Regions from separate parts of the Bacillus sp. mrc49 genome, predicted to be linked through region 4. Evidence: predicted binding sites of a transcription regulator. Region 4 holds the regulator's gene; each other region holds the start of a gene.
The links. The regulator Rex, encoded in region 4, represses fermentation and respiration genes when NADH is low (regulators of the CRP and FNR family bind a similar motif). The targets are predictions, from matches to a motif close to TTGTGAAATATTTCACAA.

Region 1: the regulator Rex is predicted to act here: its motif matches at 1,756-1,773, upstream of CVN76_RS23025 (L-lactate dehydrogenase).
Region 2: the regulator Rex is predicted to act here: its motif matches at 1,330-1,347, upstream of qoxA (cytochrome aa3 quinol oxidase subunit II).
Region 3: the regulator Rex is predicted to act here: its motif matches at 1,123-1,140, upstream of CVN76_RS30060 (DUF1641 domain-containing protein).

Annotation. Positions count from the first base shown of each region.
Region 1 is NZ_PHNG01000762.1:91,508-94,683, forward strand. It holds gene CVN76_RS23010 (uroporphyrinogen-III synthase) at 1-516, opposite strand, end outside; gene CVN76_RS23015 (hypothetical protein) at 678-1,199, opposite strand; gene CVN76_RS23020 (hypothetical protein) at 1,258-1,542, opposite strand; gene CVN76_RS23025 (L-lactate dehydrogenase) at 1,999-2,931, shown strand; gene CVN76_RS23030 (L-lactate permease) at 2,975-3,176, shown strand, end outside.
Region 2 is NZ_PHNG01000788.1:43,909-47,084, reverse strand. It holds gene CVN76_RS25120 (DMT family transporter) at 1-591, shown strand, start outside; gene CVN76_RS31260 (BA3454 family stress response protein) at 860-994, shown strand; gene qoxA (cytochrome aa3 quinol oxidase subunit II) at 1,468-2,394, shown strand; gene qoxB (cytochrome aa3 quinol oxidase subunit I) at 2,452-3,176, shown strand, end outside.
Region 3 is NZ_PHNG01000800.1:767,390-770,565, reverse strand. It holds gene CVN76_RS30065 (SMI1/KNR4 family protein) at 133-588, opposite strand; gene CVN76_RS30060 (DUF1641 domain-containing protein) at 1,329-1,760, shown strand; gene CVN76_RS30055 (NAD(P)/FAD-dependent oxidoreductase) at 1,800-2,981, shown strand; gene chbG (chitin disaccharide deacetylase) at 3,056-3,176, opposite strand, start outside.
Region 4 is NZ_PHNG01000789.1:12,822-15,997, reverse strand. It holds gene CVN76_RS25205 (ABC-F family ATP-binding cassette domain-containing protein) at 1-781, opposite strand, end outside; gene moaC (cyclic pyranopterin monophosphate synthase MoaC) at 910-1,416, shown strand; gene CVN76_RS25195 (redox-sensing transcriptional repressor Rex) at 1,445-2,104, shown strand; gene CVN76_RS25190 (YdiK family protein) at 2,134-2,346, opposite strand; gene CVN76_RS25185 (CPBP family intramembrane glutamic endopeptidase) at 2,343-3,068, opposite strand.

The DNA.
Region 1 (3,176 bases), on a different contig from region 4:
CGCTATATGTTCATAAGGAAGGATTTCTTTATGTTCCACGCTTTGTTCATCCAGCCAATTCATCAAGAGCGGAGCCGGATCGCCATGAAGCTGCAGGGCAACCTTTACAGCGCCTGACAGATGTCCTTCCAGGTTGCGGACGAGTCCTGCCGTACTTCCATCATCATCACGGATCAACGGCTTGAGGCCAAGCTTCTTCAGCATATTCACCGTTTTATAGCCCCTGGCTGCGATTTTCATTGACCGTAAAGCTGCTATGAAACGCTCCCCCGCTTCCAGCTTCAATGCCGTTTTATATAAAAGCTCCGTACCCACTCCCGTCGTAAGGATGATCCAATCGAACTCCCCTGCCATCAAACGGGTGACATCCTCTTCCAAATGGGAATCATCAAGGAATACCGTCCCTTGTGCCGGACGAACAAGCGGGACTCCGCCAAGATTATGAACGATCTTGCTGAGCTCTTCCGTTTTCCTTGCCCCCAATAAAGCAATGGTCCTGCCATCAAGCTTACTCATGTTTGTTCCTCCTATATGTCAATTTAATTTTTGATCGTGCTGGTCCACCTCACATATTATACAAATTTTCAGTCTTTTACACCATGGAAAACGAATGACACCTGAAAATCCTTGACCTCTTCCAGGGCGGCGCCAGATTTCGTTCATTTTCCAATTCCCGATTATATCCGCTTTAAGTCTGATACATCTTGACCATCACATGACATGCCGTGTATGGCACCAAACCTAATGAATGCTTCCCCATCCAGTTCCCCCATATCGTCCACCATTGAAATGACAAATATATCAGCTTCCAGGTGTTTTATGAAGCCTTGCACCTCCCCGGGAACATTAAGGAGGTCAACCGAAACCAAGAAGTTATGTTTATGGGCAAAGTCGAGAAAACTCAAAAGCAAATCATCATTTTCATCAACGAAATCGAGATGACTTTGTTTTTTTGCCTGATATAGCTTCTTGATTTTCTTAATATATTTCGTCTGGACATTCATTTGGTGGATGTTATCGACATAAAGCAGGCGATAGCCATCATACATTCCGTTGGATGCCATATTGGCTGCCACTAAAAATGCATCCGACACTTTTAAGATTCTGACCACATCGAATTTCCTTAAGTCATTAGGATCCGAGTATAGTTCCACCAGTTCTTTTCTTTCCATCATATTAAGCAATTGTTTTTTCATCATTGATTTCCTTCCAACTGGAATTCACCGTTTTGCCAAAGCAAATAGCCTGTCACGCAGATCACGCGCTGTGAATGGCCCTCTGGGCAGCCTGCTCATCTCCTTTTTTCACAAAAACATCGTATTGAGTCATTTTGTTGCGATTTTGAAAGTCCGTGGAACCTAGCTGGAGAGGCGTTTTCGTTTTGAAGCCCACCCCTTCCCTTTCCAATTTTGCGATCACCTTAAAATAATTATCATGGCCGAATGCGGTATAAATACAAGTCCAATATTTATAGGTAATCAGTTTGGCCATTACCACACATGCTACGACCAAAATCAGCGTTCCAATGATGATATACTTCATACTTTCCAGCTCCTTTTCCAGTTTCAAACGTTTGGAATATCCCTTCTTTACACTATATTCTTTGTGCCATCGATCATCTCCTTTTTAAACGGCCTTCTCTTTGGTCAGGGCCGATTCGGCAACCATTGTAAATGCTGCTACATTCATATAAAAAACAAATTAAATATTTCTTTTCTTTGTTGCAATGTTGTCGTGCTATGTAGTACAATAACATTGTGAAATACTTCACAAAGTAATTACTTACAACAAGAACCCAAACGTGAAAACAGGCAAGCTTGCCATTTTTTTGCACCAATATGTGAATTTATTCACAAACTTAACAGGGGGATGATCAGGCAACCTTTCTAAAGAATGCCCCTGGGATACGGGGGACAGAATAGTACTGCAATGAAATTCGAGTAGGGAATTATTTATATCAAAAGTGATTTACATTCGGAGAAATTGGAGGTATTCATTATGAATTCTACAAAAGGAACGAAAGTCGTTTTGGTTGGTACTGGCGCAGTTGGGTCAAGTTATGCCTACGCATTGATGAATCAAGGAATATGCGATGAGTTGGTGCTTGTCGATTTGAATCAAGAAAAAGCGAAAGGCGATGTTATGGACTTAGATCATGGTCTTGTGTATGCGCCTAGTGCCATGAATATAAAATCCGGATCATACGAGGACTGTAAGGATGCAGCAATCGTCGTAATATGTGCTGGGGCAGCACAAAAGCCCGGAGAAACCAGGTTAGATCTTGTAAAGAAAAATATGAACATTTTTGAAGCGATCGTCGGCAGCATCATGAAAGCTGGATTTAATGGCATTTTCTTGGTCGCAACGAATCCAGTGGACATTTTGGCGTATGCGACTTGGAAATTTTCCGGTTTACCGAAAGAAAAAGTGATTGGGTCAGGGACTATATTGGATTCTGCAAGATTCCGCTCTTTATTAGGGCAAGAATTCAATACCGCACCTACAAGTATCCATGCCTATATCATTGGTGAACATGGTGATTCACAACTCCCGGTTTGGAGCTCTGCCAATTTCTCCGGTTTGCCGATCGCACCAAAATTAACGGAGGCAAGAAAAAAAGAGATTGCCGTCAGTGTCCGTGATGCTGCCTACCAGATCATTGAGTCTAAAGGTGCTACGTATTACGGAATCGCAATGGGATTGGCCAGAATCACAAAAGCGATCTTAAAGAATGAAAATGTCGTCTTGCCAGTGGGGTCATTGTTGGAAGGCGAATATGGCCATAGCAATGTTTATATCGGCACCCCTACTGTCATTAATCGCACAGGTGCAAAAAGCATTGTCGAGCTTACCCTTAACGAGAGCGAAACGGAACAGTTTGCCCGTTCTGTTCATACGCTTCAAGATATTCAAGCCCAATTTTGGGAGTAGTTACTTTCTCTAACCAGAATTTCTTACACAGGGAGCTGTCGATATGTTAGCAGAAACATATAACCCATTTAATAATCTTGCCCTTTCAGCATTAGTTGCAGCTATACCGATCCTTTTATTTCTATTATGCTTGACCATCTTTAAAATGAAGGGAATACATGCAGCCCTTTTAAACCTATTCGTTACCTTTCTTATTGTCCTCTTCCTCTTTAAGCTACCTTTGGGAGAAGCGATCGGAAGTGTGG
Region 2 (3,176 bases), on a different contig from region 4:
TTTGAAAAAGGGCCGGCCAGTTTGACATCACCGTTGATTGCGGCCAATGCTATTTTCCCCATCCTTTGTGCTGCGATCATTTTTCATGAACATATTTCTTCGTTGCAGTGGACCGGGATCGCCTGCATGCTCCTTGCCACCCTTGTCATTCAGTATACCCCTAACGCCAAGGGCAATCATCAATATTTGCCCTGGATGATGCATACAATATTTGCAATATTCTCATTTGGTGTACTCGGGATCTTAATGACAACGACCACGCGCCTGCATCTGAACTCACTTGATATCCTGATATCGATGTATGGCGGCGGAACACTTTATTTGATGGCGGCATCGGGCATGAAGAATGAAAAGCTCAAGTTAAACGAAGTGAAAATCGGCTCTCTTGTGGGCTTATTGAGCATCATTGCTTATGTATGTTATTTCTTCGCTTTAAATACCGGAATTGCCAGCATCATTTTTCCCGTGGTGAGCCTGAACTGTTTAATCGTGGTTTTTGCCGGTTGTTATTTATTCAAGGAAAAACTAAAGTCCTATCAAATAGCCGGTGTTTTAGCAGCCTTGATTGGAATTATCTTAACCAAAATATAAAGAAACGACCCTGCTTCCAAAACAAAGCAGGGCCGTTTTCATTTTTTTTGACTGATTTTCACTATCCGGCGCTGAAACTTCACTTTTAATGTCCTAATCCTCATAAAAATATTGACAATTTTCATAAAATATCAGATAATTATGAATATTAAGTCATACAACCTCGTTCCCTTCGAAATGTTTGAGAAATCCACTCCCCTGGGTATACATGAAGTGTACTCCCCTCATGCTAAACTAAGTATACAAGACAAGAAAGGAAGAATGAATCATGGTAAAAGTTACAGTGAAAGTTGATTATAAAGGGAAATCCTATCAAACGAACGTCCTCACGGAACCTAGTGCAAATCAGGAACAAATTTTACAACAGGCCCTTCATCAAGTCCAGAAGCAATGGAGTGAATAAAAAAAGCAGGCATCGTTTTTAGATACCTGCTTTTTTTATTGCCTTTAGGCCTAAATTCCTCAATTTATTCGATCGGTAATCCGGTGTCTTTTTATATTAAAAAACAAATAAAACCCTTATAACCCTCGTCTTATTCATCACTTTCATATGTAATATTATTCTAATGTAATTTTCTTGAAATTTTACCAATTCACGAACGGTTCTTTTGAGAACAAATTTCAATTGAAAACAGCCTTAAATTGAAATAAACTAATACGCTATTATACTTCTTTTCTTATTATATATCCAACTAATAAGCTCATATCGCATTCTTTCACTATCTCTTCATGAACTTTTTGTGACATATGTCACTTTTGATTGTTTTTTTCCATATATGATACTAATATAGAGACGTCAGTTTGTGAACAATGTAACACTCACTCTGAATAACTTGTTATTTAGAATTTCCAATAAAGAAAGAAAGGGGTATCTATATGAAAATGAAATGGGCTTTATTAACTATAATTTTTTCCATCGCCACCGTACTAACTGGTTGCGACAACCCATTAGCTGTACTCGATCCAAAGGGTCCTGTAGCAGCAAACCAAGCTAATGTGATCATGATATCAATTTGGACGATGTTGGTTATTGTCTTAGTCGTTGTCATTCTCTATGCAATTATGTTATTTAAATACCGCGCTTCCAAGTCAAGCGATGACTATGTACCACCTCACGTGGAGGGAAGTCACGTTCTCGAAGCGATCTGGACAATCATTCCGATCCTTATCGTCATATTCCTTTCCGTTGTCAGTGTTCGCTCGACAAATGAAGTCGAGGCTACACCAAAAGGATATGAAGATCAAGAACCATTAATCATTTATGCTGCATCTTCAAATTGGAAGTGGCATTTCAGTTATCCAGAAGAGGATATCGAAACAGTAAACTACTTGTTCTTACCAACAAACCGACCAATCGAATTTAAGCTTTATTCTTACGGACCAATCTCAAGCTTCTGGATTCCACAGCTAGGCGGACAAAAATATGCGATGAGTGACATGGTCAACACTTTACACTTAGCAGCAGAAACACCTGGTGAGTATATGGGAAGAAACGCCAACTTCAGTGGTTCAGGTTTCGCTGAGCATACTTTCAATGTCAAGGCAATGCCTGAAGAGGAATACACGAAGTGGGTTGATGAAATTCATGGTACCGCTAAGAAATTGACGGAAAGTGAATTTGATAAGCTATTGGAACCAGGTCACGTTGGACAATACACATTCAACGGAACACATCTTGACTTCAGACCTGCTCCTGAACACAATCACGGTGCTTCAGGCAATGGAGAATCTAAACACTCAGAACACTCAAAACACGAAGATTCAAAAAAAGCAGATGAAGCAGAAACAGAGCATCAACATTAAGATTTAAAATTAAAAGCAGTTATTTAGAATAACTTTTCGAAAGGAGTCACAAAGAGTATGGATTACTTTGATAGATTTGCCGTACCACACAGCTCCCCTATGATTGTCGGTTCACAGATCGCAATCGCGGTTACAGTACTTGCAATACTAGTAGGCGTAACCTATTTTAAAAAGTGGGGCTACCTATGGCGCGAGTGGTTCACAACGGTTGACCATAAACGTATTGGTATCATGTACATTCTCGCTGCACTACTTATGCTTTTCCGTGGTGGAGCCGACGCAATATTGATGCGTGCTCAAACAGCAATACCTGATAATGGATTGTTGGATGGTCAGCATTACAATGAAATTTTCACAACACACGGGGTCGTTATGATCCTGTTCATGGCCATGCCATTCATTATCGGTTTAATGAATATCGTCACTCCTCTACAAATTGGAGCACGTGACGTAGCTTTCCCTCGTTTGAACGCAGTTTCTTTCTGGTTGTTCTTCTGGGGAGCGATGTTATTCAACATCTCGTTCGTAGTCGGTGGTTCTCCTGATGCAGGTTGGACAGCTTACTTCCCGTTAGCGAGTGTCGAATTCAGTGAATCCGTTGGGATGAACTATTACGCAATAGCGATTCAAATCGCAGGTATCGGTACATTAATGACTGGTATCAACTTTATCGTAACAATTTTGAAAATGAGAGCACCTGGTATGACATTGATGAAAATGCCGATGTTCACATGGTCAATCCTTATCACGAACCTTATCATCGTCTTCGCTTTCCCTGTTTT
Region 3 (3,176 bases), on a different contig from region 4:
TTCAAAAACCATAGGCATCGATTTCTTTCACAAATCCCTTCTTCTGCAACTTACGCCACTTATTTCACTTAGCTTGTAAATTCCAATAAAAAACCTTGAAAGGTCTGAGCCAATCAAGGGGTTCATTATTATTTAGATTTCTTCCGGGATTTTCAGCCCTTCGATAAAGGATTGAAAACTCTCGGCAATTTTATAAATATTTTCATCCTGGCTGGAAGGATCCGAATACCAACCTTGATCCCAAAAGTATATTCCCTTTTCCTCTTCGTTATTTATCAGCAATATCTTGCCGGCACACGTATCATTACCAATGATGATGCAATTTTTATGTAAATCATCTTTATTTTCTTCGTGCCATTTCCGTAAATCCAGCCCTTGATCCTCAAGACCCAATCCGTAGAGAACATTCAAGCAAACGAGGGTATCCAATGTATCTACATAAAACTTGCTGTTTTGCACCTCAGATATGCCGCCATTATACTTAAGGAGGAATTGTTTATAATCTGCAGGAATTTCAAATCCGACAATTTCCTGAAAACCATCCACTGCTTCTTGTGTCGATTTTCCATATCCGGTAATATTAACCATTATACCAACTCCATTTCATTATATAGTCGCAACTTCCAACCCGACAATTCCATTCCCGAATCCATTTTCATCGAAACCTATTGAAACATCGTTCCCGTCTTAACTGAAGAATTAAACGTTCTTTTACCGATGAAGTTCCTTGAAGAATAAATTATTCATTAGAATCTTAAACATACCACTTTTTTTAAATATACTAACATAATTTTACCATTTTTTCTGTATTTTCAGATATTTTTTTCATTTCTTGGCCATGCTTATCCATAAAAGGTGAAAAGGACGACCTCTTCATCGATAAGTCCATGTTGCATGAAAAAAAGACAGGCATCCTAACGAGGATAAAATCCGGGGACGGTTTGTAAAAATGTGAATGCAACAAGCAGACTTATGAAAAGGGAAATATGTAACTGCCCCACTCTATGAATATAATAAATATTACTATTTTCTTGATACGTCCTTCTATAAATACCACAGTCACCATTAACCTACTATTATATTTGTATATATCCTATGAAATCTCTTTATAAAGGCATGGTAATGAGAAGTGCTGCAAAATTACCTCAGAATGGTAGGTACCTCCCATTACCTTCCGATCACTCTTCATAAACAAGCTAAAATTATAGTCATATCAAGTAAAATTCATTTGAAATTAAGAGATCAGAGTCGTATGATTAGTAGTATCGGCGGAAAAATATAAACAAAATTAAATTTAGATTAAAGGGGAATTAGATATGGTAGATGTAATGTCAAAATCAATACCTGAACATGATGCACTTAGTATTTCTGCAAACCAAGAAAAATTGGATATCCTAGATCAGCTTTTAAAGCCTGAGGTTCAGGCATCCCTCAATACTTTAGTCGATCAGCTTCCAAAGCTGACTGAATTAGTGAATATTTTAACAAAGTCTTATGATTTCGCTCAATCGGTGGCAACGGATGATGTCCTGAAAAACGATACCGTCAGTGCGATCTCGGAAATCGCGACACCTGTGGTCGGTTCCGTGAAAGGTCTAGCGGCCACCGCAATCGAAGCGAAGGATCGCGCAGAAGCAAATCATGATGTAATCGGTCTTTTTGGCTTGTTAAAAATGATGAAAGACCCGGAGGCACAAAAGCTTTTCCGTTTCGCGCAAGCGTTCCTGGAAGTCTCTTCAGAACGTAAAAACCAAAAATAATGTCTAAAACATACAAACAGTAAGAACGGGGGATTAACTATGTCAAAACAAATCGTCATCTTAGGTGCCGGATACGCTGGTTTACTATCTGCGTTGTCCGTACGTGAATATTACAACAAGGATGAAGTGCAGGTTACCGTGGTGAACCAATTTCCAACCCACCAAATCATCACTGAGTTGCACCGTCTTGCAGGCGGTTCGATTTCAGAACAAGCTGTTTCGATTCCTTTGGAAAAACTTTTCAAAGGAAAAGATATCGACCTTGCCATTGCAAAAGTGGAGTCTTTCTCCGTTGATAAAAAAGAAGTGAAGCTTTCCAACGGCTCCACTTTATCCTATGATGCCCTTGTCGTGGCACTAGGAAGCCAAACAGGATTCTTCGGCATTCCAGGTCTTGAAGAAAACAGCATGGTCTTGAAATCGGTGAAAGATGCCAACCAAATTTACAAGCATATCGAAGATCGCATTCGTGAATATGCCCAAACGAAAAATGAAGCCGATGCGACCATCGTAATTGGCGGGGGCGGCTTGACTGGCGTCGAGCTGATTGGTGAAATCGTCGATCATTTCCCTAAAATCGCCAAGAAATTCGGCGTGGACTTCAAGGATTTGAAAGTCAAGCTTGTTGAAGCTGGTCCAAAAATCCTTCCTGTGCTGCCTGATCCGCTAATCGACCGGGCCATGTCTTCCTTGGAAGCACGCGGCGTCGAATTCTTGACAGGTCTTCCTGTAACGGGTGTCAAAGGCAACCAAATCGAATTGAAGGATGGACAAACGATCACGGCCAATACGCTTGTTTGGACAGGCGGGGTTGCGGCTCTTCCTATCGTCGGCGAATCAGGTCTTGAAGTCGATCGCGGCAAAGCAGCCGTTAATGAATACCTGCAATCGACATCACATAAGGATGTATTCGTTGTCGGTGACAGCGCCCTTGCTTTCCCTCCAGAAGGCGGACGTCCATACGCGCCAACTGCACAAAACGCATGGCAAATGGGTGAGCTTGTCGGGTATAACCTCTATGCAGCCTTCGAAGGCAAGAAGCTTGAAGTATTCACGCCTGTAAACTCAGGTACGCTTGCGAGCCTTGGCCGTAAGGATGCCGTGGCAACCGTCGGAGCCAATAACACATCCCTGAAAGGCCTGCCGGCCACTTTGATGAAGGAAGCAAGCAATATCCGCTACCTATCACACATCAAAGCGCTATATAGCTTGGCCTACTAAAATAAAGAATCATTTCAAAAAGGACCATTCATCAAATGAATGGTCCTTTTTGTGATGGATTTTCGTTTATACATTCAGATCTTAACTTGATTGATGCTGAACCTAAGGAAATATCCTTCCGGCAATTTTGCCTTAGTCAAAATGCTTGTTTCCCTTAAACGTTTATCGTTGTAGGAGGAAACAGAAAATAATTCT
Region 4 (3,176 bases):
GCTCATAATCCTCGGCTTTTCCCTCTAGGTAGGAACTATAATTTCCATAGTACTTTTTCATATTATTGCGGGAAATTTCATAGACCTGATTGACCACTTTATCTAGGAAATAACGGTCATGGGAAACGATGAGGACAGCGCCTTGATAGCTTTGTAAATATTGTTCAAGCCATGAGAGGGTTTCGATATCCAAATGGTTAGTCGGCTCATCGAGTATCAATATATCCGGTTTCCTTAGCAACAGCTTCCCTAGAGCAAGCCTCGTTTTTTGGCCGCCGCTCAATGTGGAAATCAGGGTAGAGTAGTCAAAGTCTGCAAACTGAAGGCCATGCAATACGGAACGGATATCCGCTTCATACTGATAACCGCCCTTTTCCTTGAATGCGACCATCAGTGCGTCATATTCATTGAGAACCTTTTGGTACACGGCTTCATTTCCAAAGATATCAGGCTTGGCCATATCCGCTTCAAGGCGGCGCAGCTCCTTCTCTTGATCCATAAGATCCTTGAATACGGTCAGCATCTCATCCCAGATGGATAGCTCGGATTCAAGGCCGGTATCCTGTGCCATGTAGCCGATCGTGACACCTTTTGGCTTGATGATTTCACCGCCATCATGCGATAGCTGGCCGGCTATGATTTTCAGCAATGTGGATTTCCCCGCACCATTCCGCCCGACAAGTGCAATTCGATCTTTATTCTGAACTTCGAGCTTCATATTTGATAAAATAAGTTCAGCTCCGTAATATTTTGATAGTTGATTGATTTGTAATAAAATCATAGTTTCACCTCAATTGATTATTGTTAGTGTAACGTATTATAGTTATTATCGGCAATAGCTTGGTTCCGGGCCAAACAAGCTGTTACATAAAGTGGAATAATAGTGTATTATTTAGGAGGGGTTATTTAATGGCAGACTTGACGCATTTCAATGATCAAGGCAGGGCAAAAATGGTCGATGTGAGTGCCAAGCCGGAAACGACCCGGACGGCCACGGCTCGATCGAGCATTATGGTGAACGATGAAATATATGAAGCGATCACCAACCAGAAAATGAAAAAGGGTGATGTTCTGGCTGTCGCCCAAGTTGCGGGGATCATGGCCAGCAAGAATACGTCCAATATCATCCCGATGTGCCATCCCATTGCACTGCAGGGTGTCAATATAGCCTTTGATTGGGAAAAGGAACCAAAGGGATATAAACTTGGGATTGAAACGGAAGCCAAGACCAAAGGGAGTACAGGTGTGGAAATGGAAGCGTTAACAGCTGCATCCGTGACTGCCCTTACTGTATATGATATGTGTAAGGCCTTGGATAAGGGTATGGTAATCGGGCCTACATTCTTAGTCGAGAAAACCGGTGGAGTATCCAGCAGCGATTATAGAAGACAAGTAAATCAAACAAATAGAGATTGAAAAGCATGTGTGAAGGCGGGGAAGAATGATGAACCATGACCCAAAGATACCGCAGGCAACTGCAAAAAGGTTGCCACTGTACTATCGATTTTTAAAGAACTTACACTCCTCAGGAAAACAAAGAGTTTCCTCGGCAGAGCTAAGCGAAGCTGTAAAAGTGGATTCTGCCACCATTCGCCGCGATTTTTCCTACTTTGGCGCGCTTGGGAAAAAAGGCTACGGCTACAATGTCAATTATTTATTATCCTTCTTCAGGAAAACCCTGGATCAAGATGAGCTGACGAAAGTCGCTTTGATCGGGGTAGGGAATTTAGGGACTGCGTTCTTGAATTACAATTTCATAAAAAATAATAATACAAAGATCGAAATGGCATTTGAAGTTTCTGAAGACAAGGTAGGGAAGCAAATAGCCGATGTGCCGATTTATCATATGGACCAAATCGATACACTATTGCAGGAAAATAATATCACGGCTGCTATATTGACAGTCCCTGCACAAGTGGCCCAGACGATTACCGATCGCCTGGTCAAAGCGGACATTAAAGGGATATTGAATTTCACCCCTGCGCGGCTGACGGTGCCGCCATCCATAAGGGTGCACCACATTGACCTTGCCGTGGAGCTCCAATCGCTCATCTACTTTTTGAAGCATTATCCGGTAGTGGAGGAAGCGGCATTAGAAGAATGAAAAAACGCTGCACATTTGCAGCGTTTTTTTTATTTTTTCTTATTTTTTTGCGCTGCCTTGATCTTAAAATGGATCATGATCATCCGTAAGCCCGATCCAAAATCAAGCGTCGCGATAAGGACAAGTATGTAGGCGAAGATGCCCCATCCTGACGAATTGACGGTTTGGACCGCAATTGCCGTAAAAAGGACACCTAAGCCTGCATAGATGATTCCGATGAACAAGGGTGACTGTCGTTTCATAATAAACCTCCGATGAAGGCTTGAGCAGTATCCAGCATCTTCTCAATTTGCTCGCGATTCACGACTTGAAAGATGACAACAAGCGTATTCATCGCAATATGTGCGCTCATGGACACGAGGATGCGGCCAGTTTTCGCATAAAGAAAAGCAAAGGTAAAGCCCATTGCCGTATATAAAAGCAGATGCTCCAATTCACCATGCGCCAAGCCGAAAATAACCGAGCTAAGTACAGCGGAAATGAAGAAGTTAAAGCGTTTATGAAGTGATCCGAAAATGATCTTCCGGAAAATGATTTCTTCCATGATTGGTCCGAGTACTGAAGTGACGAATATGACCATGGGGACTTGGGAAATGATTGCAATGAGTTGCTGCGTATTTTCCGATTCAGGCTCCACACCAAGATTTTGTTCAATGATCCCAGCAACAGCTTGAGCAGCCAGGGCCAAGAACACACCGCCTATCGCCCACAATATCGATTCGGAAACGGGAGCTTGGTTGCTTGTGTCCATCTTTTCCTTCATATCTTTTCTCATTAAAAAAAGAATCAAGGCTAATGCAACGAAAAAGCTGAATACGATCCAGTATGCTGCAGACTTTTGCTCAAGTTCATCAGCAGGCATTCCGGTTGAAGTCCCTATCAGCATGAAGATGGGTACCCCGACAATACTGGATAATTGCATGGCAATGTAAGTGATGATGACGAACCAATATTCTTTTTTCAAAAATGAAAACTCCTTTTATTTAGTCGCCCATTTCGCCTGAAAACGTTCCTGACAGGGGGACAATCGATAAACGCATACTCCAAAATGGTATCAAATAATGAGGAAGAA